One region of the Bradyrhizobium sp. Ash2021 genome, then DNA from elsewhere that is predicted to be linked to it. Evidence: riboswitches for the same ligand, from Rfam matches in the RefSeq annotation. Region 1 holds a riboswitch; the other holds the start of a gene.
The links. A riboswitch is a leader RNA that binds a small molecule or an ion and turns the genes downstream of it on or off. The one in region 1 is predicted to bind S-adenosylmethionine.

Region 1 (15,063 bases):
CTCGAAGCCGTGAAAAAGGCGATCGGCCCAAACACCGCGGCCATCCTGATCGAGCCGGTGCAGGGCGAGGGCGGTGTGCGCACCGCGCCGCACGCGTTCTTCAAGGCGCTGCGTCAGCTCTGCGACGACAAGGGCCTGCTGTTGGTGTTCGACGAGGTGCAGACCGGCATGGGCCGCACCGGCGATCTCTTCGCCTATAAGCGCCTCGGCGTCACGCCGGATGTGATGTCGCTGGCGAAGGCGCTCGGCGGCGGTTTTCCGATCGGCGCGTGCCTTGCGACTGCGGAAGCCGCGTCCGGCATGACGCCGGGCTCGCACGGCTCGACCTTCGGCGGCAATCCGCTGGCGGTCGCGGCCGCCAACGCGGTGCTCGACGTGATGCTGAAGCCCGGCTTCTTCGACCATGTGCAGAAGATGTCGCTGCTGTTGAAACAGAAGCTGGCCTCGGTGGTCGATCGCTATCCCCAAGTGCTGTCGGAAGTGCGTGGCGAAGGCCTTTTGGTCGGCGTCAAGGCCGTGGTGCCGTCGGGCGATCTCGTCAATGCGTTGCGCGACCAGAAGCTGCTGACCGTCGGCGCCGGCGACAATGTGGTGCGCTTCCTGGCGCCCCTGATCGTCTCCGAGTCCGAGATCGAGGAATCGGTTGCCAGCCTCGAGCGCGCCTGCATGGCGCTATCCGGCGGCCAGTTGAAGAAGGCGGCGGGGTGATGAGCAAGGCCGTCCGCCACTTCCTCGATATCAACGAGCTGCCGCTCACGGAGTTGCAGAACATGCTGGCCGCCAGCGCCGCCATGAAGGCGAAGCTGAAAGCGCATGAGAAGCCCGAGAAGCCGCTCGAAGGCAAGACGCTGGCGATGATCTTCGAACGGCCCTCGACACGGACGCGGGTATCGTTCGACGTCGGCATGCGCCAGCTCGGTGGTGAAGCGATCATGCTCACGGGTGCCGAAATGCAGCTCGGTCGCGGCGAGACCATCGCCGATACCGCGCGCGTGCTGTCGCGTTATGTCGATGCGATCATGATCCGCATCCTCAACCACGACGCGCTGCTGGAGCTCGCCGCGCACGCCACCGTGCCCGTGATCAACGGACTGACACGGCGCTCGCATCCCTGCCAGGTGATGGCGGACCTGATGACCTTCGAGGAGCATCGCGGGCCGATCAAGGGCCGCACCGTGGCCTGGACCGGCGACGACAACAACGTGCTCGCGTCATGGGCGCATGCGGCCGAGCGCTTCAAGTTCAATCTGAACATCGCTACCCCGCCGCAGCTTGCGCCGAACAAGGCAATGAAGGACTGGATCAAGGCAACGCAAGCCCCGATCGTGCTCGGCAACGATCCGGAAACCGCCGTGCGCGGCGCCGATTGCGTCGTCACCGACACCTGGGTGTCGATGGGCGACAAGGACGGCGAGCACCGCCACAATGTGCTGAAACCCTATCAGGTGAATGCAAAGCTGATGTCGCTGGCCAATAAGGACGCGCTGTTCATGCACTGCCTGCCCGCCCATCGCGGCGAGGAGGTCACCGACGAGGTGATCGACGGCCCGCAGTCGGTCGTGTTCGACGAGGCCGAAAACCGCCTGCATGCGCAAAAGGGCATTCTGGCCTGGTGCTTTGACGCGGTGGCGTAGCGGCGTTCTCACAGTTTGCGTTCCCCGGACGCTGCGCAGCGCCACAAGCGCGTTTACGCGCGTCTTTCGACGCGCTATGGCGGTGCGCTGCAGAGCCGGGGTCCATGTGGCGGGCACAAATGGGTCCCGGCTCTGCGGAGCAGCGTTGCACGCTGCACCGCGTCCGGGACACGGATTACCCCTTTCGATTTCCGTCTTCCGACCCCAGATAAAGCGCCATGGATTCACAATCAGACACCAAAATCACGGCCAAGGCGCCCATTCGGGCGCCTTCGTCGGTTCCCGTCGACGACGCAGTGCTGCCCTTCGAGGTCGATACACTCGATCTGCGTGGACGGCTGACCCGGCTTGGCCCCGCGCTCGACGACATCCTCACCAAGCACGATTATCCGCCGGCAGTATGCAAGCTGCTTGGCGAAGCGATCGTGCTGACGACATTGCTCGGCTCGTCGCTTAAATTCGATGGCCGCTTCATCCTGCAGACACAGACCGATGGGCCGGTGTCGTTTCTGATCGTGGATTTCCAGGCCCCGGATCGCCTGCGCGCCTATGCGCGCTACGACGCGACGCGGCTGAAGGAGGGGCTTAGTTCCGGCCAGCTGCTCGGCAAGGGCCATCTTGCCATGACCATCGATCAGGGTCCGGACATGAGCCGCTATCAGGGGCTGGTGGCGCTCGACGGCGACAGCCTCGAGGACGCCGCGCATGAATATTTTCTGCGCTCGGAACAGATTCCGACCAGGGTGCGCCTTGCGGTCGGCGAGGAATGGCGCGGCGGCGGCGACGGCCCGAAGCACCGCTGGCGCGCCGGCGGCATTTTGCTGCAATTTTTGCCGAAGGCGCCGGAGCGCGCGCGGCAGGCCGATCTGCATCCCGGCAACGCGCCGGAAGGCGCGGCCACGCATGAGGTCAAGGAAGATGACGCCTGGGTCGAGGGCCAGTCGCTGATCGCAACCGTCGAGGACGTCGAGCTGATCGATCCCGATCTGTCGGGCGAGCGCTTGCTGTATCGCCTGTTCCACGAACGCGGCGTCCGCGTCTTCGCGCCTCTTCCGTTACGCGCGCAATGCTCCTGCTCGCGCGACGCGGTGTCGTCGATGCTGAAAAGTTTTGCCCCACAGGACCGCGCCGACATGGTCAAGGACGGCAAGGTGGTGGTGACCTGCGAGTTCTGCAGTTCGGTGTATCAGTTCACGCCGCATGAGGCGGGGGTGGAGTAGGGCGGCATAGGCGACGTTACGTCGCTCGCAGGGCAAGTGGCTGGTCGCCAAGCAGTACCTTGACGATGACGTTGCGGGCGTTGCCGGGGTCGAGTGAGTGCTTTGCGATCAGATCGCTGCATTCCGCGACGATCTGATCGGCATCCTGCATGATCTTGAGCTGCTTGTAACGATCATGCCGATGCAACCCCATGCTCTCGCCGACCACCTCAAGGATGTTGATGATACGGAACGGCCAGTCGCGTTCGTGCGCGCACAGCTCGCGATGATCGGAATGATAGACCGCAACCAGTGCATCGACGCCCACATCGCGCGCCGCCTGGAGTTCGTTAAGCTGCAGCTCGCGTTTGAACGCGGGCAACACGCCGACATTGACGCTCTGCAGGCCGACCGCCGGCTGCTTCAGGTCAACGAGCTCAACGCCGGGGATGGCCTTCAGGATTTCAGCGGCGGCTTCCATGACGCCGGCCACGCCGGGATGCCGGTGTAACGCAACCCGCATTTCGACCCGCCGCTGCAAATTCGGCTTCAACTCGTCGAGCCGGCCGTCGAGGAATCGCATGAACGGCGTCATCTCGAACGGCCGCGAGCCGCGCTGTCGTTCGATTGTCGGCAGCGTCGTTTCCGTGAACTGGACGTAACAGCTCGGACACCAGGAGATCACCTGACCGGACCTGGAGTGCGACAACTTCTCGATCGTATTCGAGCCCATGCGCCCGGACATTTCGACGTCGCCGGCGCGCAGCTGCGCGATGCCGCAACAATGGCTGGGTCCGCCCATCACCTGGTAGGTGATGCCGAGCGCATCCATGATATCGAGGGCAAGCAGCGCGATGTGCGGCGTCTTGAGCACATTGCAGCCGGTGTAAAACACGAAATCCGGCGCCTCGGCGGGCGTCGATACCGACGCCGACTTCTGACCCAGCCGCTCTAGTACCGCCGCATCGAGCTGCAAACGCGAGAGCATCGTCACATCGCGGCTGACATCACGATATCTCTCCACCCCCTGTCGGCGCCGTTCAGGAAGTTCGTTGTCGGCCCTGGCGATGCCGAGACGCGCCATCGCCAGCAGGAACCGCGGGTTGACGCCGTAGTCGCACGCCTTGATGCATTCCCCGCTCAGCATGCAGGACGCCGCCCATTTGCGTGACGCCTCGGGACCGTCGCCGGTACGCACAAGGTCGAGTATGCCGCCGATGATGTCCTCGGGTGGCGTGTCCGCGATACCGGCGGGCTTCACGCTTGGACAGACCTCGACGCACTTGCCGCATCGTGTGCAGGCGTCGAGCATGTCCTCGACGCGTTCGCCCAGCGCCGTCTCGAAAGGAATATCGTTCATCGGCGACCAGCTCTCAGTCGGCGGACGGATAAGCTATACACGGCTCGTAATGACCCTCGGAATTTAAAACCATTGCGCAGGGAATGCCGGATTGCCTCCGCTGAACCTGTATGCTCATGTGCGTTTTTTGTGCATGTTTGCACACGAGACCGCGGGTGCAGCGCGCATCCGGCATTCCCTGCGCCCTCTGATGGGAGAGAGCGGGAAGTTTCGAAGCAAGACTCGCGCGGGATGCGCGGCGAGATCGTGAAGCTGTGTCACATGCACCTTCGTCATGCCCGGGCTTGACCCACGGCTGTCCGGTTTAATTTTGGTGGACATGGCGCATGGCATTGATTCTTCTGTGTTCCAAGCGTTTGGCGACGTTTTGGGACACGGAGAAGGATCAAGCCATGCAGCATCACAATAGTGTATTCCACAGCGTATTGAAGCAGGTTCCGTGGCATCGCTTTGATCAGCTTGTGGATGAGCACGGGGCCGACAAGCATGTTCGCACCCTGACGACGAAGAGCCAATTAATTGCGCTGATGTACGCACAATTGTCGGGGGCGCAGAGCCTGCGAGAGATCGAGGCCGGTCTGCAGAGCCACGCCACCAGGCTCTACCATTTGGGCAGCGATGAGGTGTCGCGCTCGACGCTTGCGGATGCCAACGCACAGCGGCCCTGGCAGGTGTTCAGCGGCCTGTTCGCGCATTTGGTCGGGCAGCTCACGCGTGGGCTCAAGCGCAAGACCGGCGAAGCGGTGCACCTGATCGATTCGAGCAGCCTTCGTCTGAGCGCGCTGAGCAAGGACTGGGCGAGGTTCTCGGCAGGTGTCTGCGGCGCCAAGATGCACATCGTCTATGACCCCGACGCCGTTTGCCCGATCTATGCCGCTGTCACGCCGGCCAACATCAATGACATCACTGCCGCCAAGGACATGCCGATCGAGGCCGGGGCCACCTACGTGTTCGACCTCGGCTATTATGACTACTCCTGGTGGGCCAAACTCCACGCCGCGGACTGCCGGATCGTGACCCGGCTCAAGAGCAACACCAAGCTTCACGTGGTCCACAAGAATGCAGTCGCGGCAGGCTCAAATATTCTTTCTGATCGCATCGGCCATCTGCCGCAACGTATGGCACGCAACCGTCAAAACCCGTTCCAGGATCCCGTCCGCGAGATCCGCGTGCGCATCGACACCGGAAGGATCCTGCGCATCCTCACCAATGACCTCGATCTACCGGCAACCGATATCGCCGATCTCTATAAACGCCGTTGGCAGATTGAGCTGTTCTTTCGTTGGGTCAAGCAGACCCTCAAAATCAAGCAGTTCATTGGACGCTCCGAAAATGCCGTGCGCATTCAGATCGCAGTGGCTCTGATCGCCTTCCTACTGCTGCGCCTGGCACACACCGCCCAGCGAGCCGTTCACAGCCTGCTCACCTTCACCCGTCTGGTGCGCGTAAACCTTATGCACAGACGACCGATCAACAGGCTGCTCCTTCCACCGCCTCCGATCATCAAAGATCAGCGACAGTTGAGCCTCAGCCTATGCTAAAATTAAACCGGACAGCCGTGGGCTTGACCCGGGCATCCATCACTTTCGCAAGACTCTTGCGAAGAAAGATGGATCACCGGGTCAAGCCCGGTGATGACGCGCGCAAGCGCGCGTCAATTCAACACCCGTTTCCCGTCCGGACTATCCAGCGAAAACGTCGGCACGTCGATCTCGAACCGTTCGCCGCTTTCGCTGACCATTTGGTAGCGGCCGGCCATGAAGCCCGAGGCGGTCGGGAGCGGCACGCCCGAGGTGTATTCGAAGCGCTCGCCGGGTGCCAGCACCGGCTGCTCGCCGACCACGCCCTCGCCGCGGACTTCCTGCTTGCGGCCGGTGGCGTCGGTGATGATCCAGTGCCGCGTCCGCAACTGCACCGTCTCGGTGCCGGAATTGGTGATGACGATGGTGTAGGACCAGAAATACTGCCCCCGATCGATCGACGAGCGTTCCGGCAGGAAGTTCGGCTCGACGGTGACTTCGATCTGGCGGGTGACGGCGCGGTACATGCGGGCGATCTTCTTTAATCCTGGGCCCTATCATAGCGAAAGAATCGGATGGAACCAATCGCCGCAGCGGCCTGCAAAACCCCGCGCCGGCGTCATTTTCCATCGCGCTTTCAACATAGTTCCATCCTAAAGCGCACCCCGCGCGACAATCCCGTATCTTGTTTGCAAGTTGCGGGCCGATATTATCCTTCCAGACGCGTGCTGGCGAAAATCCGCCTGTCCAAAACGGTACCTGATGACGTCGATTGCCGATCAAATTGCCGGACCGCCGGTCGCGGACGCAGCCGCGCTCGCGAAGGGCGATGCGGTTGCGGCTGCCGCGCCGGCGATTACGCTGCCCGTGGCCGGCGAGCGCGAATTGAGGCTCGATCTGTTTCGCGGGCTCGCGCTGTGGCTGATCTTCATCGACCATCTGCCGCCCAACATCCTGACCTGGTTCACGATCCGCAATTACGGATTTTCCGACGCCACCGAAATCTTCATCTTCATCTCCGGCTACACCGCCGCCTTCGTTTACGGCCGCGCGATGCTGCAGGCGGGCTTTGTGGTGGCGACGGCGCGGATCCTGCGGCGGGTCTGGCAGATCTATGTCGCGCATGTGTTCCTGTTCACGATCTTCCTCGCGGAGATTTCCTACGTCGCCACCTCCTTCGAGAATCCGCTCTACACCGAAGAGATGGGCATCATGGATTTTCTCAAGCAGCCGGATGTCACTATCGTCCAGGCGTTGCTGCTGAGATTCCGCCCCGTCAACATGGACGTGCTGCCGCTCTACATCGTGCTGATGCTGTTCCTGCCGCTGATCCTGTGGCTGATGAAGTGGAAAGCCGACGTCACGCTGGCGCTCTCGGCCGGGCTCTATGCGCTGACCTGGCACTACGATCTCTATCTGACGGCCTATCCGAACGGTGTTTGGTTCTTCAATCCGTTCGCCTGGCAGTTGCTGTTCGTGTTCGGCGCCTGGTGCGCGATGGGCGGGGCGCGGCGGATGTCGCGGATCCTGTCGTCGCCGGTCACGATGTGGATTTCGATCGTCTATCTGGTCGCCGCGCTCTACGTCACGCTGACCTGGCACGTGCCGCAACTCGGTCATATGCTGCCGCACCGCGTCGAAGAATGGATGTATCCGATCGACAAGACCGATCTCGACGTGCTGCGGTTTGCGCACTTCCTGGCGCTGGCGCTCATCACCGCACGCTTCCTCCCCAGGGAATGGTCAGGATTAAAGTCGCCCTGGCTGCGACCATTGATCCTGTGCGGCCAGCACTCGCTTGAGATATTCTGCCTCGGCGTATTCCTGGCGTTCGCGGGGCATTTCGTCCTCGCCGAAGTTTCCGGTGGTGCTGCATTGCACGCTCTGGTGAGCATCTGCGGAATCCTCATTATGAGCGGAATGGCGTGGCTGATTTCGTGGTACAAACACTCCGCCGACAAGGGTGCGTCGAAAACAAAAGGCACCGGCGGCAACGCCGATATGGCGGGAGGGGGCGCATGAGGTCCGATTTCGGGGCCCGGCTAGGCCTGATGCTGCTTGCCGGTTGTTTGACCGCGGGATCGGCGCGTGCCGAGGATGCTCCGCCGAACTGCGAGGTCCCGGCCTATCTGCTATCGAGCGAAAGCTCGCTTCCGAAAGTCGCCGAAGCCGTTAAAAGCGGCAAGCCGCTGAACATCCTGGTGATCGGCAGCCGCTCGTCCAGCATCGCTTCGTCGGAGGCCAGCGCCTACCCCGCCAGGTTGCAGGCGATGCTGAAGGAAAAGCTGCCATCGGTCCCGATCAGCCTGTCCGTAGAACTACAGATCGCGAAAACCGCCGAGGAAGCGGCCGCCACGCTCGTTAAGCTTGTGGAGGCAAAAAATCCTACTTTGGTCATCTGGCAGACCGGAACCGTCGATGCTATGCGATCCATCGATCCTGACGACTTTCGGAGTGCGCTCAACGAAGGGGTTGTTGCGTTGCAAAACGCGGGAACGGATGTGGTTTTGATCAATCTGCAATACAGCCCGCGCACGGAGACGATGATTTCCGCGCCGCCATACCTAGATAGTATGCGCGTGGTGGCGCAGCAGCACGACATTCCCTTGTTCGACCGCTTCGCCATGATGCACCACTGGAACGATTCCGGAGATTTCGACCTGTTTAGCACCGCGCATGGCACTGATCTCGCCAAACGCGTTCACGATTGCCTTGGCCGTGCGCTGTCGACATTTGTAATCGATGCGGCCCATCTCAATCCGGCGCAGCAGAATTGAGGAAACCAGCGTTAATGAGTTCTCACTACCCTTTTTACCGAAATGCATCGCTGACCGTAGCCACCGTCGCGGCCTTGCTCGCGCTGGCGCCGGCATCGGTGCCATATGCCCACGCGCAGATTGCCCAGCAGGCGGCGCTTTCCGACGCCGCCAAACCCGAGGCAGCTAAGTCTGAGGTTGCGAAGTCTGAGGCCGCCAAAACGGCACCGCCACAGACCACCACCGGCGCGACTGGCGGCAATGTGGCCGCCACCAATCAGGCCAATCCTGCAGCGCAAACGCCCGCGCAACAAAAGAGCCTCACCGGCAGAGCGATCGACAAGGTGAAGGCGGTCGCAAAGTCGGCCGGCGACATTTTCAGCCGCGTTCCTTGCCTGCCGCCGAAGGGCGGCGCCAAGTCGATGGGCTCGCTGCCGCATGTCGCGGCCAAGCTCGCTGCCGGCCAACCGGTGGTGATCATTGCGTTCGGCTCGTCGTCGACCCAAGGCTACGGCTCGACGTCGCCGGAGTTCACCTATCCGAACCGCCTTGCGGCGCAACTGCGCCAGAAATATCCGAGTGCCGACATCACCGTGATCAATCGCGGCCATGGCGGTGATGACGCACCGGAGATGATGAAGCGACTGCAGAGCGAAGTCATCGACATGCATCCGGATCTGGTGATCTGGCAGGTCGGCACTAACGCGGTGTTGCGCAACCTCGATCCGGCCGAGACCGCCAAGACGGTGGAGGAGGGCATCGCGCGCATTCAGGCGGCGGGCGCCGATCTCGTGCTGGTCGATCCGCAGTACTCGCCGGCCGTCACCGCCAAGCCGGAAAGCGCCGGCAAGATGGTGAAGCTGCTCGGCAAGGTCGCCGAGCTGCGCCACGTCGGCATCTTCCCGCGCTTCGAGGTGATGCGCGACTGGCACGAGAAGCAGGCGATCCCGATCGAAGGTTTCGTGATCGCCGACGGCCTGCACATGAACGACTGGGGCTACGCCTGCTTCGCGCAATTACTCGGCGACGACATCATCAAGTCGGTCGGCCAGATCAAGCTCGGCGTCAACGTGCCGTCGGACGTGCGGACCTATCGGCCGATGTGAGGTCGTTGCGCTCCCCAACTATCAACGTCGTCCCTGCGAACGCAGGGACCCATACGCCGCGGCGGCGCTGATAAAGGAAGTGGTCGACGGCTTCCCTAACCAACAACGTCCTGTGGTTATGGGTCCCTGCGTTCGCAGGGACGACGATGGTGTTTTCGCTTGCGGCTACGCCTTCTCCAGCGCCGCGGCAAAATCCTCGATCAGATCATCGGCATGCTCGAGCCCGGCGGAGAAGCGGATAAAGCCCTCGCTGATGCCGAGTTCGGCGCGGGCCTCCGGCGCCAGCCGCTGATGCGTGGTGGTCGCCGGATGCGTCACCAGGCTCTTCGCGTCGCCGAGATTGTTGGAGATCTTCGTAAGCTTCAACGCATTGAGGACGCGGAAGGCGGCCGGCTTGCCGCCCTTCACCTCGAAGCCGACCAGTGTGGAGCCGCCGCGCAACTGCTTCTTCACCAGCGCAGCCTGCGGATGGTCGGCGCGGCCGGGATAGATCAATCGCGAGATCTTCGGATGGTTTGCCAGCACCTCGGCGACACGGCCTGCGGTGTCGGTCTGCGCACGCACCCGGACGCCGAGCGTCTCAAGCCCCTTGAGCAAGACCCAGGCGTTGAACGGCGAGAGCGACGGCCCGGTCTGGCGCATGAAATTGTGAACGTGCTCGGCGATGAAGGCTTCGGACGAGAGAATGATGCCGCCCAGGCAGCGGCCCTGGCCGTCAATATGCTTGGTCGCGGAGTAGACCACGACATCGGCACCAAGCGAAAGCGGGCTTTGCCAGATCGGCGTGGCGAAGACGTTGTCGACGACCAGCCGTGCACCGCCCCGGTGCGCGATCTCGGCAATCCCCGGAATATCGAGCACATCGAGCGTCGGATTGGTCGGGCTCTCCAAAAAGAAGGTCTTGGTGTTCGGCCGCAGCGCGCGCTGCCACTGGTCGAGATCGAGACCGTCGACCAGCGTCGTTTCGATGCCGTAGCGCGGCAAGAGGTCCTGCACCACGTAGAGGCACGAGCCGAACAGGGCTTTCGAGGCGACAACGTGATCGCCGGCCCTGAGCGGTGCGAGGATCGCGGTCGTCACCGCGGCCATGCCGGTGGCGGCGGAGCGAGCCGCTTCCGCGCCCTCGAGCTCGATCATCCGGCGCTCGAACATCGCAATCGTCGGATTGGAATAGCGCGAATAGATAAAGCCGGGATCCTCGCCCTTGAAGCGCGCCTCGCACTGCTCTGCGCTGTCGTAGACGTAGCCTTGGGTGAGAAACAGCGCTTCGGACGTCTCGCCGAATTGCGAGCGCAGCGTGCCGCCATGGACGAGGCGGGTTTCGGGGCGATAGCGGGTAGTCGCTTTAGTCTCAGACATGTGACCTCCGTCGTGACCATCAAAAATGGTCACAAAAAACCGGCCTGGAAAAATTTCCACAGGCCGGGATCACACGTGTCCCCGGCCTGTTTAGCGATTTATTTAACGTGGCTGCAAGCCGGCCGGCTCAAATCACCACGGGATAAGTCATGCTGATATTCGCTTGCGCCCTTTCAGTCAAGGCGGCCATCGTTTAACCCGTAAAAGCCCTTAAATTCAGGGTTTGGGGGCCATTTGGGTCCTCCGTATAAGTTTTCCCTGGGAAACCGCCGTGTCGTTCACGCTGCCGCCCGATGCCACCGGAATCCTGCCCGACCGCATGATCGCGGCGATGGCGGATGCGGGCCTGATCCTGCCGGCCTATCCCTTTGTCGAGAGCCAGATCCAGCCGGCGAGCCTCGATCTGCGCCTCGGCGATATCGCCTACCGGGTGCGGGCGAGCTTCCTGCCCGGGCCGGGCGCTACGGTTGCCGAGCGCATCGACGAATTGAAGCTGCATGAAATAGATCTCTCGGACGGCGCGGTGCTTGAGACCAATTGCGTCTACATTGTGCCATTGCTGGAAAGCCTGGCGCTGCCGCCGCAAATCGTCGCCGCCGCCAATCCCAAGAGTTCGACCGGGCGGCTCGACGTGTTCACCCGCGTGATCGCCGACGGCACCCGCCGCTTCGACATGATCGGCGCCGGCTATCACGGTCCGCTTTACGCCGAGATCAGCCCGAAGACGTTCCCGGTGCTGCTGCGCGAGGGATCGCGGCTGAGCCAGGTCCGCTTCCGCACCGGCGACGCCATCCTCAATGCCGACGAACTCGACGCGCTGCATGACGCCGAGCGGCTGGTCGATATCGATGACGCCGATCTTGCCAGCGGGGTCGCGCTCTCGGTCGATCTGAGTGGCGAGAACGCCAGCGGTTTCGTCGGCTACCGCGCCAAGCGCCACACCGGCGTCGTCGATATCGATCGCCGCGGCGGCTATGCGGTCGGTGAATTCTGGGAGCCGATCGCGGCGCGGCCCGACGGCAGCCTGATCCTCGATCCCGGCGAGTTCTACATCCTGGCGTCGAAGGAAGCCGTGCAGGTGCCGCCGGATTACGCCGCCGAGATGGTGCCGTTCGATCCCCTGGTCGGCGAATTCCGCGTGCACTACGCCGGCTTCTTCGATCCCGGCTTCGGTTATGCCGGCGCCGGCGGGCAGGGCTCGCGCGCGGTTTTGGAAGTGCGCTCGCGCGAGGTGCCGTTCATCCTCGAACACGGCCAGATCGTCGGCCGCCTGGTCTACGAGAAAATGCTGGCGCGGCCCGACGCCATGTACGGCCAGCGCATCGGCTCCAACTACCAGGCGCAAGGCCTGAAGCTCTCCAAGCATTTCAAGGTCTAGCCGTCGAGGGGCGTTAGCGACGAAGCAATCCATACCGCACACGCGGCGTCATGGATTGGTTCGCTGGCGCCCGCAATGACGGTTGATATATGCTCGCAACCAACAAGAACATCGGGACGGGAGCGAGCATGACCGGAGAGCAGGAAGCGCGCGAGGCGCAATGGCTGAAATGGCGCAGCGTCGCCGATCTCTACCATGCTTTTTTCACCGGGCTCATTCTCACCGTCGTGAGCCGTCGCGGCACCGCCGACGCCGCCGAATTCGTATTCCGCGTGTTTCGCCGCCAGCAGCAGGAGCGTTTTCTGCCTGGGCTGCAGAAACTCGGCCTTGATCATCTGCCGCCCGCGGTCGCGGCGGCGCAGTATCATTATCTCTCCAACTGGATCGGCGGCGTCCATGTCGAATATATGTGCGAGACCGACCGCAAGGCCTGGATCCGCTATCCGCCGCCGCGCTGGATCTGGCGCGGCACCGCGATCTGCGGCGTGCCCGGCGAGGTCTCGCGCGCGATGCTGCGGGGATGGCACGCCAATAATGGCGTGGCGCTGGGCGATCTGCGCCTCGGCTTCGTCTGCACCAAGCAGAGCGTCGACGGCCAGGACGGGCTCGAAGGCTATTACTGCGAATATGACCATCCGCTGGAGCTCGATCAGCGCCTGGTGTTCGCGCGGCATCTCGAAGCCCCCCTGTTCGATCCCGCCACCGCACCCGCCTTGCCGGTCGCGAGCTGGCCAAAACCGCGGCTGGAAAAGGCCTATCGCAATTACGCGATGGAATATGTGCGGACCGCAGCACCTGTGATGGTGCAGGTGTTCGGTCCGGAGGACGCCGGATACTTGCTGCACCTGACCGGCAAGCTGGTCGGCATGCAGTATTTCGACGAAATCGCGCACGCCTTCGCGGCGAACCGCGGCACGGCCAAGGATTTTGTCGCATTCCTGCGCATCCTGTTCGAGGCGCAGGACGATGTCGCCGAGATCAGCGCCTCTGACGGAGCGTTCGAACTCCGTCAGCAGACCTGGAAGCTGATGGCCGATGTGCCCGATTATCATCCGGCCTGCGCCAGGGTTCTGGAGGGGCTGTATTCCGGTGCATTTGAAGCCGGCGCAGGGCGGTAAACCGCCGTTAATCTGGTCGATCGGCTAAAGCGAGCGCTCGCCTGCAATCGCGCAGGCCCGCATTGCGCCCCGCGCACGTGGAATCGGCCCCGGTCATGGTAGGGAACACCGTGCCATAGCAATCAGACTGCGGAAAAATTTATGATTGGCGCATGACCTTGTCGCCAAACCGCTCACACTTTGGCGGGTCATGCGCCTGGGAGCCGAGATGCCGGATATTGCGGTTGCCGAAATACCCGTAGACGAGGAGGAACGTCCGCTTCCGCCGCCGCAGCCGCCTGTGCGGAATGCGCTGCTCGATCGCCCGATCCTGCGCACGCTGTTGTGGCTCGCCTGGCCGAACGTGATCGCGCTCTCCGCGAGCACCTGCGTGGTGATCGCGGAGACGTCCTATATCGGCCGGCTGGGCGTGGAATCGCTGGCCGCGATGGCGCTGGTGTTTCCCTGCGTGATCCTGACCATGACGATGTCCGGCGGCGCCATGGGCGGCGGCGTCGCTTCCGCGATCGCGCGTGCGCTCGGCGCCGGCGACCGGGAGCGCGCCTCGACGCTGGCCGCACACGCACTGCTGATCGGCGTCTGCTTCGGACTGACCTTCATGCTGGGCATGCTGATCTTCGGGCCGCGATTGCTCGAACTGCTCGGCGGCCGCGGCAACGTGCTGGCGCAGGCGATCGCCTATGTGCAGATCTTCTTCGGCGGCGCCGTCGCGCCATGGCTGATGAACACGATGGCGGGAATTTTGCGCGGCACCGGCAACATGAAACTGCCGTCGCTGATGATGCTTTCTTCGGCGGTCTGCCAGATCATTCTCGGCGGCACGCTCGGCCTCGGCCTCGGGCCGATCCCGCAATTCGGCATGCGCGGCGTCGCCGCCGGCTCGCTCACGGCCTATGTGATCAGCATATCCATCATGTCCTGGTATCTGTTCTCCGGCCGGGCCCGCGTCGTTCCCAAGCTCTTGGGATTGCGGATTCAATGGGCGATGTTGTTCGACATCCTCAAGGTCGGCGCGATTTCCTGCTTTTCGCCGCTGCAGTCGGTGCTGACCATCAGCATCTTTACCCACATGCTGGCGGGCTTCGGCACCGCGATTCTGGCCGGCTACGGAATCGGCGCGCGGCTCGAATTCCTGCTGACGTCGGTGTCGTTCGCGGTCGGTATCGCCTCGGTGCCGATGATCGGCATGGCAATCGGCGCGGAACGGATCGCGCGGGCGCGGAAGATCGCCTGGACCGCGGGCCTGGTTTCGTTCATCGCGGTCGGGGCGATCGCGACCTTCATCGCCATCTTCCCGGATCTCTGGGTCAACCTCTTCACCCGTGACGCGGGCGTGCGCGCCGCCAGCCACCAATATCTGTCGACGGCAGCCCCGATGTACGCCTTCATTGGACTGGCGTCGTCGATGTATTTCTCATCCCAGGGCGCCGCCAAGGTGGTCGGTCCGGTTCTGGCACAAACCGCGCGGCTATTGTTCATCGGCACCGGCGGCTGGTGGCTGTCGACGCACGATGCGACTGCGCAAAACTTTTTCACGCTCGCCGCGGCATCGATGGTGGTGCTCGGCGTGCTGTCATGCGCGAGCGTGATCCTGACCCGGTGGGGACCAAAGCCCGGTCCCGTTCCGGCAGCT
Region 2 (15,063 bases), 590 kb from region 1:
CCCGCGATGTGCCCTCCGGATAGTTCTCCAGATGCGCCGCGGCGTCCTTGTAGACCGCAATCGCCTTCGGCGACGGCCCGAACGGCGTCTCGTTGGCGGACAGCTTGAACACCTTGCGGCCCGGCTCCGCCACCGGGCTCTTGCCGGGCGTGTAGGGCGCAATATCGAGAATGCCGGGATTCGGCACGGGGCGGGACATCGTTAACTCCGGGGTATTTTGGGGCGGCTTTTAGGGTTTGGCCGCCCCGTTCGGGGGCACCGTATAGCGCGTTGCGTGGCTGCCGACGAGGGCCGATGAGCGCACCGAGGCGCCGGCCTCGATCAGCGCGGTTCTGATCTTTTCCAGCCCGGTGCCTGCGATCGATACCAGCAGCGCCGCGCCGTCGAAGGCGGTATCGGGGACGGCGACGATTTCGGCGAGCGGCGCGATCGCACGCGCGATATCGGCATTCCAGCCGGAGACGCGCACGCTCCAGGTCTCGACCTCGGTCACCATCGCGTTATCGGCGACGCGGGAGACCACGAACACCGGCAATGCCGCCGGATGATCGGCACGCTCGAGGAACGGCAGCCGCGCGATGATTTTTGGCGCGCCATCAGGCTCGAGGCCGATCCACCACGGCGTGCGGCTGGAGGTGGCCGAGACCAGCGCCAGATCGCCCTTCGATTTCGCCACCGCCTCGACCGCGGCCTGGGCGCTGAAATGCGCCACATAAGGCACGACGAAGCCGAAATGAAACCGCGCCGAATCCCGCATCGCGGATTCGCCGACCGAGACATCCGCATGCACCGAGAACGGCGCCTGCACATACGTGAACGTCGAGATGATGACGCGCCAGATGCTCTCGACGGTATCGATCGGGAGGATGCCGCGATGACGCTCGACCAGTCGCCGCATCATGTCGGCCTCGCGCGCCGGACGGAACGCCGAGCCGACCTCCTGGGTCTCCTTCACCTGGATCAGGCGATCGATGATATCGCCGCGCGCCATCAAGAGCTGATGGACCTGCTCGTCGATCGCGTCGATCTCTTTGCGCAGCACCGCCAGCGAGGGCGGGGCGGGGGGTGCTTTGGACATGTCGAACCCTAACGGCCGGACGGCCTGATGCCGCCGGCAAGCAAGGGCACTGATTAGGAAAGACGGAAGCTGAAAGCAAAGAGAAACGACGCCGCCAGGACCTGCATGGCCCGCCTGCATGGCCCACCTGCATGGCGCGGTTAACCGCGCGCTTTGGGCCTGCCTTGACGAAAGGCCAGTCCGGGACTACCTTTAAGCCACTCCGTGGTCATTTGAGCCGGCCGGCTTGCAGCCACGTTAAACAACTCGCTAAACAGGCCGGGGACAGAAGTGATCCCGGCCGAACCTTATGTTCAGGCCGGGTTTTTTATGGCCTGATTTCCGTTCGAGGATCCTCCGCGAGGAGGACGGTGCCGGGATGACCAAGGTGCAGTCGATAGCAAGTCCCGCGATCCACGGCGAGGATCGCGCCCATGAGGCCGATCATCCGACGTCGCAGCTCGCGAAGTTCGGGATGGATCAGCCGCTCAAACTCGATTGCGGCATCGATCTGGCGCCGTTCCAGATCGCCTACCAGACCTATGGCGAACTCAACGCCGATCGCTCCAACGCCATTCTGGTCTGCCATGCGCTGACCGGCGATCAGCATGTCAACAACCCGCACCCGGTGACGGGCAAGCCGGGCTGGTGGGACACCATGGTCGGCCCCGGCCGGCCGCTCGACACCAACAGCTACTTCATCATCTGCTCCAACGTGATCGGCGGCTGCATGGGCTCGACCGGCCCGGCCTCGATCAACCCCGCCACCGCAAAAGTCTGGGGGCTCGATTTTCCCATCATCACCATTCCCGACATGGTGCGTGCGCAGACCATGCTGATCGATCGCTTGGGGATCGAGACGCTGTTCTGCGTGGTCGGCGGCTCGATGGGCGGCATGCAGGCGCTGCAATGGACCGCGGCTTTCCCCGAGCGCGTGTTCTCGACGCTGGCGATCGCCTGCAGCACGCGGCATTCGGCGCAGAACATCGCGTTCCACGAATTGGGCCGTCAGGCCGTGATGGCCGACCCCGACTGGCGCGCCGGGCGCTATTTCGAGCACGGCACGCACCCGCATCGCGGGCTCGGCGTGGCGCGGATGGCCGCGCATATCACCTATCTCTCCGATGCCGCCCTGCACCGCAAGTTCGGCCGGCGGATGCAGGACCGCGACCTGCCGACGTTTTCGTTCGACGCCGATTTCCAGGTCGAAAGCTATCTGCGCTACCAGGGCTCGTCGTTCGTCGAGCGTTTCGATGCCAACAGCTATCTCTATCTGACGCGGGCGATGGACTATTTCGATATCGCCGCCGACCATGACGGCGCGCTGGCGCGGGCGTTCCGCGGCATCAAGACGCGGTTCTGCGTGGTGTCGTTCACGTCAGACTGGCTGTTCCCGACCGCGGAATCGCGGGCGCTGGTGCATGCGCTCAATGCGTCGAGCGCGCGGGTGTCGTTTGCCGAGATCGAAACCGATCGCGGCCACGACGCCTTCCTGCTGGAGGTGCCGGAATTCTTCGACATTTCCCGCGCCTTTCTGCAGTCCGCGGGCAAGGCGCGCGGACTCGGAAGCAATGACGCTGAGCCATCATGAGCATCCAGCAGACCTTGCCGCTCGCGGGCGTCACGCCTGACCGCACCGGGAATTATCGCAGCGATCATCTTTTGGTCGCCGAGATGATCGAGCGCGGCTCAAAGGTGCTCGACGTCGGCTGCGGCGACGGCGAATTGCTGATGCTGCTGGAAAGTCGGGGCATCGACGGCCGCGGCATCGAGCTGTCGCGCGAGGGCGTCAACCGCTGTGTCGCGAAGGGCCTTGCCGTGGTGCAGGGCGACGCCGATACCGACCTCGTCAATTATCCGGACGATGCCTTCGACTACGTGATCCTGTCGCAGACGCTGCAGGCAACACGGCAGCCGAAGGTGGTGCTGGAGAATCTGCTGCGGATCGGCCACCGCGCCATCGTCTCGTTCCCGAATTTCGGGTTCTGGAAGATGCGGCTGCAGCTCCTGGTCGGCGGCCACATGCCGCGCACGGAAAACCTGCCGGCCACCTGGTACGACACGCCGAACATCCATTTCTGCACCATCAAGGATTTCGTGCAGCTCTGCGACGAGATCAACGTCAAGATGGAGCGCGCAGTGGCGCTCGATCTCTACGGCCGCCCCTTGAGGCTCAATCTGCCCTGGTGGTTCTGGAACATGTTCGGCGAGCAGGGCGTGTTTTTGCTTAGCCGCGGCAAGGCGAAGTAGGTATCGTCATTGCGAGGAGCCAACGGGTCGCGCGAATGCGCGCCCGATGATAAACTCCGCGACGAAGCAATCCATTCTTTCTTTGTGGCTCCATGGATTGCTTCGCTTCGCTCGCAATGACGGCTAGACTGGCGTAGCCATCATCGATCTCGGATCACGCACCGGCCACCTCCCTGCTTCGACCAGCGCGATGAAACGCTCGACCATCTCATTGAACAGCGCCGGCTCCTCCAGATTGAGCACGTGGCCCGACTTCGGGAAGAACGAGAGCCCCGCCGCGGGCAAATGCTGCTTCAGGAACAGGCTGGGCTCGATGCAATTGTCGTCCTCGTCGCCGCACAGGATCAGCGCCGGCGTCGGCACTTTCCGGATCGCCTCCACCAGGGTGTAGATCGAGGGCCGGCCGCCCTGAAAGCTGCGCATGGTGTTGGCCGAGCCTTTGGCGTCGTGGCGGGCCAGGGCGGCATAGAAATCGGCGTGACCGCGCGGGTCTTTCAGCAGAAACGGAATCCGGCTCGGCGCCTCTCGCGTGGCTTTGGCGACTTCGACTGATCCGATCGCCTCATATTGCTCGGCGTTGGCCCGGCATTGCTTGCGGAAAGCTTCGAGATTTTCGAGGTTCGAGCCGGAGCCGACGGCGGCCAGCGTCATCGACAGCGCGCGCTCGGGCGCGTTGAGGCCGATCTGCAGCGACGAATAGGAGCCCATCGACAGGCCGATGAGATGCGCCTTTGCGATTCCGAGATGATCGAGCACCGCAAGCGCGTCGGTGTAGAAATGCTTGTAGGTATAGACATCGGCTGTCGGCGGCACGTCGGACGGCGCGTAGCCGCGCGCGGAATAGGCGATGCAGCGGTGGCCGCGCGAGAAGTAGCGCATCTGCGGCTCCCAATTGGTGTGGTCGGCCGCGAATTCGTGCAGGAAAATGATCGGAGTTCCATTTCCCGCCTCTTCGTAATGGAGACGGACATTATCTTTCGTGACGGCATAGGGCATTTGTCATTCCTTCTCGTGGGCCGCCCCGAATTTTGCAGTTAATTTTCGGGGCCGCAATGCGGCAGCACAGGTTCTTTTTGGCCAAACAATCATCGCGGAATGACCCCGAAATCGTTTCCGCAGTGCCGCATCAAATCTTCCTGTCGCCACACCGAAAATTTCAAACCCGCCGCCGCGTTCGTTTCCACCCGAGTGCGATGGGGAATGGGGGGGTGTCACAGAGGATCGAGTAAGTATGGTTCAGTTGTTTGCGTTTCGCCGGTCGCTTCGTTCTATCGCGCTGGCATTGTGTTCAATGGCCATCGCCATTTCCGCCACTCCCGCTTCAGCAAGATCTCACCACGGCGCAGGGCGACATGCTCGCGCCTATCACGCCGGCCATTATGCGCGGCGCTACGCTCACAGGCACTATCGGCAAGTAGTGCGCGGTTCGCACTGGGATCGCGGCGTGGCGCAAATGCAGGCGCGCGGCTTTGCCGATACCAACGCCAGTCTGGTGCCGAACACCGGCGGCGTCACAACGCAAGGCAGCTTCGGTGCCTCGAACGTCGTTGCCGAAGCACGCCGTTATCTCGGCGGCAACCCGACCGGCCGCGGCAGCCTGTGGTGCGCGCGGTTCATGAACCTGGTGCTGCAGCATTCCGGCTATAAGGGCACCGGCTCCGATATGGCTGCTTCCTTCGCGCATTACGGCCAGCGCGTCTCCGGCCCGCAGGTCGGCGCGATCGCCGTGATGGGGCGGCGCGGCGGCGGCCATGTCGGCATCATCACCGGCATCGATGCCTCCGGAAATCCGATCATGATCTCGGGCAATAACGGCAACCGGGTCCGCGAAGCGCCGATCTCGCGCGGCCGGATTTATGCCTACGTCATGCCGACGGGCTAGCGAATCGCAATGTGCAGCGCTCCCTTCACCTCTCCCCGACCTTTTATGGGGAGAGGTCGCCTTCACGCAAAGCGTGAAGGCGGGCGAGGGGCAAGGCACGATGGTAACCACATGGTTCGGTCTGTCCGGATCGAAGAGTGGTTCCGTCCGACCGACCGTCGCCGCCCGTCAGATCCCACGGCACATCGCCTGCCTCATCGCCTCGTGCTCGCGTGTTGGTTCCGGAACGCCGCCTCTCCGGCGTCCGACACCTCGACCCACTTCTTGTCGGGCGCTGCGTCTGCGACGTAGCTGTCGTGCCAGTTCCACCACTTGTAGGCTATGCCCAATCCTAAAAGCATCATGCTCTAGTCTTCGTCCGGCTCGCGCACGACCGGCGGTTCGTCGGCGCGGTCCTCTTCCTCTTCGTCCTCGTCCTCTTCTTCTTCATCAGGATCTCGGGGCGGCATCGTGTTCCCCATGATCACGAAGGGACTCCAGTCGATCAACCTGGTGGAAAATTCCTCGGGGATGTGTGGGGTCATGTTGTTGCTCCTCGGGTGTGGACCCTGGGGGATTTTACCCCATCTGCTCCGGTTTCCGGATGAGGGTTAGCGCCGCACGGTTTGCGGGGCATGCCAGCCGCGGTCCGCCTGCGGCGGCTCATGTTCGTGATGCCGAGCCAAGAGGCGGGTATCTCGGTCACGCCGCCAAAGCCGATGACCTCCAACTCAAAGTCGGAAGGACGGGACTCCATTTCCGGACTTCAACGCGCCCAACCGGAAGGTCCGCTTTACCCCAACGAACTGACATCGTCAGTTCGACAAGCTACCAGTCAGTCGACTTCGGAAGCGGTGTTGAACTAGGAAGCCGCCGCGATCGTGCGCCGAGGGCTTCTCGCATTGAAATAAAAATTGATCGGATAACTCAAAAAAGTGGGGATATCTCCCCAAAGCGGCTTGATTTCTTGCTTCTTCTTTTTCCCTGGGCGGCATTTGTTTAATGGGTAAGAAGAGATGACCGATCAACAATTGGCTCTTCAGGCGATTAACGAAGCGCAACTCATACTGGAAGACTACCTTCGGCCCCGGCCGCAGAACAATGAGCGTATCCTCGATAGGTTGGTGGAAGTTCTCGAACGCCCCGATTTGGCAGTCGCTGTAAGCCGCTTGCAGCGACAAAGCAGCTTCGCAGTGCGCAAATGAGCAAACTGCCATCAATCGCTTTGGCCGCCTGGATTGTTACGCTCTTATCCGTTGGGATACCAAATGCGCAGGCCAAACAGCAATGCAGCGCCGCGGCGCCAAAAAATCCGCACGGGCAGTGGTGGTCCTATCGTCTGATCGATGGACGAAAGTGCTGGTACGAGGGCAAGCCCATGCTTTCGAAATCGTTGTTGGAATGGCCTAAAGAGGCATCCGCGCAACCCGTTTCCAACGGAAAAGTTACAAGCGCTGTCACACAGAAGCCCGGCAATCCATTAGACGCGCAAGCCCTGACACTGAATGATTCTGATACTTTCGAGGCGCTATGGCGCGAAAGGGTGGACATGCGATAGGCGTTGCCCCCAAAGGAAAGTCTGGAAGCGCCGGAATCGCGCCTGCGCGCCACAGGCAAATTGGTTTTTGGAGACTCGCGAACAGCGCTTGTTTTCAATCGGCGGAAACCAGCAATGCGAACGGCTGCAGATTTCAATCTCTATTACGCGGCCCCGGACCCCTGGCATATTTCTCACGCGCGATTCAGGGATAACGTGCTGCGCCGATGTCTGAAGCCATTCATCCGGGACAAATCCGTTCTTGAACTCGGTTGTGGTGAAGGCCACTTGACCCAGACAATTTTTAGCAAAGCACGATCCGTGGTTGGCATTGACATAAGCGATGTAGCGATCGGTCGCGCTAAATCGCTAAACCTGCCAAATGCCAGATTTGAAAGCGCTGATTTTTTACAAGCGTCATTCGAGGGTTACGACGTGATCGCAGCCATCGAATGCGTCCACTATCTGTCGCTGGAGGAGCAGGGAGCGCTTCTGAAGAAAGTTGCCAACGAACACTCCGGCAAAATATTTCTGCTTTCGGGTCCAATTGTGGACTACAGAAGGCACTTCAGTCATAAGCGATTGATGCACGAGTTCACGACTTTAGGGTTCACTCCGCTTAAATTTTATAACCTGTCGGTTTATTGGCATCCGCGTTCATCCAGAATTATCGCTAACCTGATCAAGCTGCCACTTGGATACACTTTGCTTGATTGGATACCAGAGTCGATGATCTACCAGCGACTATACGCACTTCGAGCACCGAAACATCCCTGACTCGGATACTCGATAATCCGACGAAAGACTGTGGCCTCGGCCGGAGCAAGCAATTCGAGCATGCAAGCGACTGCAATGTCCGAGTTGGGTGTGCGCCGTTTTGACGGTCCACCGATCACTTCCGGTCCACGCCGTACAACGGACACTCCCGGAGTCTGTCGGCATGTCTTGAACGTGCCATGAGCGGTCGTCGAAGGCAGGGCACAAGCCCTGATGAAGTCTCATCTACATCAACATCAACGCCGATCCGGGTTCTCCTCGGCGGTGCATTTAGAACGATGTGATTTCGCCCACTCGTTCAACAAGATGCGCACGCGAGGGTGCGGGGTCAAACCGATCGGCGAAATATTGCGTTTCGTTGGCCACCAATCCTTCGCGGAATTCCATGATGCTCACCGCGTAGGATGGTACGCCGTCATAGGTAAGTACGAATTCAGTGACCCAGAGATCACCGCTGCCGATCATTCGCCGGACCGTAAACCGCTTCTTGTTTGGCTGGACGGTTCGACTCTCCTGAATGTTGTGCCGACCGCGGATCCGCTCGCCCGATTGCGGATAATCAAGCACAGCATCCTCGCGGTAGATTTCATGTTCGACCTTGAAATCGCTCGCGTCCGAAGCATCCCAATGGCGCTGCAGCGCCATCCGCACGGTTCGATCGTCCATCTCAATCTCCGATCTACGGCACCGTAACGGCTTCAGATCGCCTCTGGAAGAGGTCGCCCACGTCGTCCGGCAACCGACGCCGACGCCCGCTTCGGGTAAATCGCGTCAGTTTCACCATCGGCCAGTTACTTCCAATCTACCTCGGTGGTCTCAACCACCAGAGCTTACGAGTTCAGCGGCAAAAGTGCACTCCGCAGTATCGAGCTTGAAATCCCCATGAGTCCCGTGAAAGGATCATCCAGCTCCAAAACCAGAAAGATCGCGCCGGCAAACGACAGCGCGCATACAAACAGCGAGATCGTGACGACCATGTTCGCCCGCGCAAACAGGGTGGCGCTCACAAAGATCGCGCTCAGCCAAAATACCATAATTACCAGAAAGGGCGTCGGAATTGAACTGCCGGCCTGCGTAAACAACTGCAGTCGCATTTGCGCGCCTTCCGTGAAAGCCGCAATAGCGCGAGACTGCAGGGAGCGTTGCGTATCGTTGTTCGGCGATAGCCGTTCGAGCTCATCATAGAATGCCCACGCCTCCACGCTGGACTCGAAGCGAACGGGTTTCCCGGTTGGGCTCGCTTGCTCGTGCCAAATGCGATCAGCCATCGGTGGTATGCTCTGCCGCAGGAGCTTTCGGACAGAGGTTGCTTCCGGTCCGTACTGCATAATCAGATCGTCCAGAAGGATGACCGTTGCGGTCATCTGCCTGACCCGGTTTGTTTTCTGGTCGAACGTAGTTTTTGCGGATGCGATCAACAGACCCAGTACGAGTGCGGTCAGTGTGCCAATCAGGCCCGCGGTCAGCTTTACGACGTCTTTGGAGTCCGAGTGCAAGTGGTGTTCCGACAATAACGGCCGAACGGCCATCCCAGCCAGGGCGCCGCCAAATATCAGCGCGAACACAAGCAACGAAATCAATAGATTCATCATATTTGCGAATGCTCCACCATCTCGGTGACCATGCTGATCCTAGCTCCGATTGTGCGGGCTTGTCTAAAGACCCGTTCTTGAGACCAGGTTCAACCAGAACTGGACGAGGCGCGTATGTCGCGTATGGGTCAAAAGCTCTGTTTTGATCCCTGCCAGCCCCTTCCGGTCTACTCCGAACAGCGGACGTTGTCAGACCGCCCCGGCATGTCTCAAAGGTGCCGATATTGTTGCAAAGGTTTTTCTGGGGTGGCGAACGAAAATTCATAGACCCGCTGATGCGCTTTATCGCTGCCGTCTCTGGAATACTGGATCGCCCGGTCAAGCAGGGCGACGACGAGTCGAGAGGGACTGCATCGAATCCGAAGCGACTGGCTCGCAATGACAGCATCCTACCGGCGCGAGCTAAGTCACAACAACAACACCGGCTGCTCCGCCGCGATCGCATCGCCGACGCCGATGCTGCCGCCAGCGATCACCTCGGCATAGATGCCGCATTCGTTGTGACCGAGCCGGCGCATCAGCGCCTGCGGGATGGCGAGGTCGCGCGCAGCGGTGTCGGGATCGACATTGACGGCGGCGCAGCGGGTGATCCGTTTCACCACCTTGAGCCGCGCCTCGCCAATGGCGAGGGTCCGGTCGAGCAACTTGAATTCGTGCCACGCCGGCCAGCCCTCGACATAGAGGTTGGCGCGGAAGCGCAAGGGGTGCACGGGTTGTTCGACCATGTTCTCGATGGCGCGCAGGCTCGCCAGATTGATGATCGAGACGACCTTGCGGGCGACATCGGAAAAGCTGTGGCCCGGGCTGGTCAGGACCTTTGGCGGCCCCTTGATCGCCCCGGCAAAGGTCCGAGCGAAGAACTGCTCGATTGCGGCCCGGCCTTCGGCGGTTTCGAGATCGCCCTGGGCCGCGACGGCTCCGTTCCGGCGGATGGTCAGCACGTGGCTCGCATCGTCGAAATGGGTCTGCAGCGCCGCCAGCCATTCATCCCGCTGCAGCATCAGGAAATGCGGTTTTGGCATCCATTTGGGTTCGGCCGGGTCGAAGCCGGAGGGGCCGTTTTCGATGGCGTAGCGGCGATCGGCCAGCAGCGGCTGGCCGGCGCTCAGCGCGGCGCTCGGCAGCGGTTCCGGGGTCAGGCCTTTGACGGGATAGCGGTAGATACCGGCGATTTGCGCGGATGGGGCAGGGGACATGCGGCCTTTTAGGAGATTCCCGACCACGGCGCCACCGCTCGCAAAATCGTGATCACGCCCCTTCCGTTTTCCGTGTCGATGCCCACATTTGCGTCAAGCCTGAAATGATGGCGACGACCACGGCCGGTTGAGGAATGTCAACGCGATCAGTGGAAACCCAATGAAGATGCTGTCGCCATGCCTTAGCGCGTGGTCCGCGAAAGTGTGAGCGGTTTCGCGACAAGATCACGCGCCAAACTAAAATGGGGCGCGATCGGACGCAAAACCGGTTCCCACTTTTGCTGATCGCGCCCCGGGTGGTGCCGGCAGGCTGAGGGAACTCAACGATGAATATTGAAAAATACACCGAGCGGGCGCGCGGGTTTATCCAATCTGCGCAATCACTGGCCGTGCGCGATGGCCACCAGCAGTTCTCGCCGCTGCATATGCTCAAAGTGCTGCTGGACGACAGCGAGGGGCTTGCCGGGGGACTGATCGACCGCGCCGGCGGTAATTCCCGCGCCATCCTCAAGGCGACCGAAGACGCCCTCAACAAGCTGCCAAAAGTATCCGGCAGCGGGGCCGGACAGGTTTACCTGGCGCCCGAGCTGGCGCGCGCGTTCGACGCCGCCGAGAAGGCCGCCGAAAAAGCCGGCGACAGCTTTGTCACCGTCGAACGGCTGCTGTTGGGCCTGGCGCTCGAGAAGGGCAGCGAGGCCGGCACCATTTTGAGCAAAGGCGGCGTCACGCCGCAAAACCTCAATGCGGCGATCGAGGCGTTGCGCAAGGGCCGCACCGCCGACTCGGCCACGGCCGAGAACGCCTATGACGCGCTGAAGAAATATGCCCGCGACCTGACCCAGGCCGCGCGCGAGGGCAAACTCGATCCCGTGATCGGCCGCGACGAGGAAATCCGCCGCACCATCCAGGTGCTTTCCCGGCGCACCAAGAACAATCCCGTGCTGATTGGCGAACCCGGCGTCGGCAAGACCGCGATCGCCGAAGGTCTGGCGCTGCGGATCGTCAACGGCGACGTACCGGAAAGCCTGAAGGACAAGAAGCTGCTGTCGCTCGATCTGGGCTCGCTGATTGCCGGCGCAAAGTACCGCGGCGAGTTCGAGGAGCGGTTGAAAGCCGTGCTGCAGGAAGTCACCTCCGCCGAAGGCTCGATCATCCTGTTCATCGACGAGATGCACACGCTGATCGGCGCCGGCAAGGCCGATGGCGCGATGGACGCCTCCAATCTCTTGAAGCCCGCGCTGGCGCGCGGCGAGCTGCATTGCATCGGCGCGACCACGCTCGACGAATATCGCAAGCATGTCGAAAAGGACGCCGCGCTGGCGCGCCGGTTCCAGCCGATCTTCGTTTCCGAGCCGACCGTCGAGGACACTATTTCGATTTTGCGCGGCCTGAAGGACAAATACGAACAGCATCACGGCGTGCGCATCACCGATTCCGCATTGGTGGCCGCGACGACGCTGTCGAACCGCTACATCACCGACCGCTTCCTGCCCGACAAGGCCATCGATTTGATGGACGAGGCGGCGGCGCGGCTGAAGATGCAGGTCGATTCTAAGCCGGAAGAGCTCGATTCGATGGACCGGGAAATCATCCGGCTCAAGATCGAGCAGGAGGCGCTGAGGAAGGAAAGCGATCCCGGCTCGAAAACCCGGCTGCAGACGCTGGAAAAGGAACTCGCCGAGCTCGAGGAGAAGTCGGCGGCGCTGACCTCGCGCTGGAGTGCGGAAAAGAACAAGCTCTCCAACGCCCAGAAGCTGAAGAGCGAACTCGACGGTTTGCGTATCGAACTCGCCAACGCGCAGCGCCGCGGCGAATTCCAGCGCGCGGGCGAACTGGCATATGGCCGGATTCCCGAGCTGGAGAAGCGGCTCGCCGACATCGAAACCAAGGAAAATCCCGGCGAGATGATGGAGGAGGCGGTCACCGCCAACCACATCGCGCAGGTGGTGTCGCGCTGGACTGGCGTTCCCGTCGACAAGATGCTGGAGGGCGAAAAGGACAAGCTCTTGAAGATGGAGGGCAGCCTCGGCCGGCGCGTCGTCGGCCAGGCCGAAGCCGTGCGTGCGGTGGCGACCGCCGTGCGCCGTTCCCGCGCCGGCCTGCAGGATCCGAACCGCCCGATGGGCTCGTTCATGTTTTTGGGCCCGACGGGTGTCGGCAAGACCGAGCTGACCAAGGCGCTGGCGGAGTATCTGTTCAATGACGAGACCGCGATGGTCCGCCTCGACATGTCCGAATACATGGAGAAGCATTCGGTGTCGCGGCTGATCGGCGCGCCTCCCGGTTATGTCGGCTATGACGAGGGCGGCGCGCTGACCGAAGCGGTGCGGCGGCGGCCCTATCAGGTGGTGCTGTTCGACGAGATCGAGAAGGCGCACCCCGACGTCTTCAACGTGCTGTTGCAGGTGCTCGACGACGGCCGCCTGACCGATGGCCAAGGCCGCACCGTCGACTTCCGCAACACGCTGATCATCATGACCTCGAATCTCGGTTCGGAGTTTCTGGTCAATCAGCCCGAAGGCGAGGACACTTCCGCGGTGCGCGAGCAGGTCATGGGCATGGTGCGGGCCCATTTCCGGCCCGAGTTCCTCAATCGTGTGGACGAGATCATCCTGTTCCACCGCCTGCAGAAGAGCGAGATGGGCCGGATCGTCGAGATCCAGTTCTCTCGGCTGCAGAAGCTGTTGGAAGAGCGCAAGATCACGCTGACGCTCGATGCGCCGGCACGCGACTGGCTGGCGGCCAAGGGCTGGGATCCCGCCTATGGCGCACGCCCCTTGAAACGGGTGATCCAGCGCAATCTGCAGGACCCGCTGGCCGAGATGATCCTCGCCGGCGAAGTCGCCGACGGCGATCGCGTCGTGATCTCGAGCGAAGGCAATGTGCTGACCTTCAACGGCAAGGCGCCGCAGACCGCCGAGATCGCGCAATTCGAAGCGCCGGTGCCGAAGCGGAAGTTGAACTGAGATGGGCGGCCGGCGATGAGCCCGCGCTTGACCCTGGATGCCTAATGCCGGGGTGCATCAGGCCTCGCTGACGGCAGGTCCGGGCTCCTTGCCGTCCTCGTCGGCCTCGCTCTGCTCGATCTCCGCGAGGATATCGACGAGTTGGCGAACGCGACCGGTCGCCAGCGGCCGGCCGTCGTTCATCAGCGGTTCGTCGTTGGCGATCCAGGCCTGAGCCTCCGCCAATTCGTCCACCGTCGCGCCGGTGCCAATGATTTCGGCGATGGTCACATCGTCGACCGGGCCGATCGCTTTGATAACGTCGTCACGTGTGACGCGCTTCATGGCTTGTTATCCCTCAGCTGGCTCCGCCCGCCAGCGGCGGCGGGCGGAGAAACGCCGTGCCTCAGCTATGCGTGGTAAGCCGCGGCGGATGATGCGACGTGATCCAGAGTTCGATGGCCGCAAGCAGCGCCACGGCGGCGCCGATCACCACATGGACCGTCATCGCGTTGGTTCCCTGGAAGCCCAATACCCAGGGTGAAACCAGCGTCCACAATCCCACGATTAGGTTCAGCCATTCCTCCCACACAGCGAATGCCGCAAGTGCTCCGATGGCAAGCGCTGCAATCACGATGCCGGCGATGCTGGCGTTTTGCGAGGCTCGTCCAGCATCGAATCCGAATATCCAGGGCGACACGAACAGAACTGCGCCGAGGATCAAGTTCGCGACGTCACATAATTTTGCGTTCGTCCATTTCTCCATGACAACCTCCATTGAGAAGGTCTTCCCGTAGGGAACAACGGGAGAACGACCGCGCCGGTTCCGCGGCCGCGCGATAAAAATTTAATGAAACCAGCGGCATGAGCGGGCGCTTTGCCCTGGCCGGTAGCCGGTGACCACCGGAAAAAGACAACCTGGACGCGTTCCGGTGTAAGTGCGGTTGCAAATTCGGAGCCGCGATTTGCTGGCCTCTCGCGATGATGCGAGCGCTTGGTAGGCTGCTGTTCGATAACGCTGCTTTCGCCGCTACACCGCCCCGGTGCCCGCTCCAATGGAAGCCGGGTCACGGGCACGCCGCCTGGTTCCCGCGCCTATTTTTTCGTGATTTTATAGATCGCGTTCTCGATATCCGACGAGAAGTAGATCGTGCCCGACATGCCGACGCCGACCCCGGTCGGGATGTTGGTCGGCAGGCCGCCCGGCGCACCGGCAAGCCCGATCGGCAGATTGCCGGCGATCTCGGTGACGGTGCCCGTCACCGGATCGACCTGGATGATGCGCTTGGCGCCGACTTCGGCCACGATCAATCGGCCGTCGAAGGCCAGCGCGATGCCCTCTGGCATCTTCAGGTCCTTGGCGAGAATAGTTTTCTCGCCATTGGCCTCGATTTTCGACACCTGTCCGGCAAAGGCTTCGGTGAGATAGACCGTGCCGCCGGCGCCTGCGACCAGTCCGACCGGTCCGGCGAGATCGCCGATGACGACCGTGCGGTCCTTGCCGTGTTCGCCGCTGACGCGCAGCAGCGATTTGCTGCCGAGCTCGTTGACCAGGAGGCTGCCGTCATCGAGCAGCACCGCGTCATGGGGCGCCTTGAAGCCATGCATCATCTCTTTGGTCTTGCCGGTCTTGCGGTCGATCACCTGGACCGTGCCGGTGAACCAGCTCGACAGGATCACGTTATCGCCCTTCGCGGTGGCGCTCATCGGATATTCCAGCGTCACGCCATCGGCATGCATGCGGGCGGGCTCGGAGACCTCGCCGGTGGTGCCATCGACGGTGCGGTAGGCGAACACGTCGGCGACATAGATGGTGTCCCTGTCGCCGTCGGAGACGACGCCGATGCC

Region 2: linked by a shared signal. The riboswitch ahead of NL528_RS07215 (homoserine O-acetyltransferase) and the one ahead of NL528_RS04295 (O-succinylhomoserine sulfhydrylase) in region 1 are both predicted to bind S-adenosylmethionine.

Annotation. Positions count from the first base shown of each region.
Region 1 covers NZ_CP100604.1:914,447-929,509, forward strand. Annotated here, with positions in the region: gene NL528_RS04250 (aspartate aminotransferase family protein) at 1-708, shown strand, start outside; gene argF (ornithine carbamoyltransferase) at 708-1,634, shown strand; gene NL528_RS04260 (Hsp33 family molecular chaperone) at 1,853-2,854, shown strand; gene NL528_RS04265 ((Fe-S)-binding protein) at 2,871-4,193, opposite strand; gene NL528_RS04270 (IS4 family transposase) at 4,586-5,734, shown strand; gene apaG (Co2+/Mg2+ efflux protein ApaG) at 5,848-6,240, opposite strand; gene NL528_RS04280 (OpgC domain-containing protein) at 6,476-7,735, shown strand; gene NL528_RS04285 (SGNH/GDSL hydrolase family protein) at 7,732-8,490, shown strand; gene NL528_RS04290 (SGNH/GDSL hydrolase family protein) at 8,505-9,575, shown strand; gene NL528_RS04295 (O-succinylhomoserine sulfhydrylase) at 9,741-10,934, opposite strand; SAM riboswitch at 11,004-11,083, opposite strand; gene NL528_RS04300 (2'-deoxycytidine 5'-triphosphate deaminase) at 11,206-12,312, shown strand; partial or broken gene NL528_RS04305 (hypothetical protein) at 12,441-13,458, shown strand; gene NL528_RS04310 (MATE family efflux transporter) at 13,639-15,063, shown strand, end outside.
Region 2 covers NZ_CP100604.1:1,507,337-1,522,399, forward strand. Annotated here, with positions in the region: gene hisC (histidinol-phosphate transaminase) at 1-199, opposite strand, end outside; gene NL528_RS07210 (chorismate mutase) at 230-1,078, opposite strand; SAM riboswitch at 1,273-1,352, shown strand; gene NL528_RS07215 (homoserine O-acetyltransferase) at 1,437-2,648, shown strand; gene metW (methionine biosynthesis protein MetW) at 2,645-3,307, shown strand; gene NL528_RS07225 (alpha/beta hydrolase) at 3,431-4,303, opposite strand; gene NL528_RS07230 (TIGR02594 family protein) at 4,539-5,189, shown strand; partial or broken gene NL528_RS07235 (DUF899 domain-containing protein) at 5,384-5,506, opposite strand; gene NL528_RS07240 (hypothetical protein) at 5,537-5,713, opposite strand; gene NL528_RS07245 (hypothetical protein) at 5,984-6,349, opposite strand; gene NL528_RS07250 (hypothetical protein) at 6,370-6,726, shown strand; gene NL528_RS07255 (class I SAM-dependent methyltransferase) at 6,730-7,482, shown strand; gene NL528_RS07260 (nuclear transport factor 2 family protein) at 7,753-8,148, opposite strand; gene NL528_RS07265 (DUF4239 domain-containing protein) at 8,313-9,074, opposite strand; gene NL528_RS07270 (MOSC domain-containing protein) at 9,482-10,270, opposite strand; gene clpB (ATP-dependent chaperone ClpB) at 10,597-13,236, shown strand; gene NL528_RS07280 (hypothetical protein) at 13,294-13,560, opposite strand; gene NL528_RS07285 (SPW repeat protein) at 13,622-13,981, opposite strand; gene NL528_RS07290 (hypothetical protein) at 14,311-15,063, opposite strand, start outside.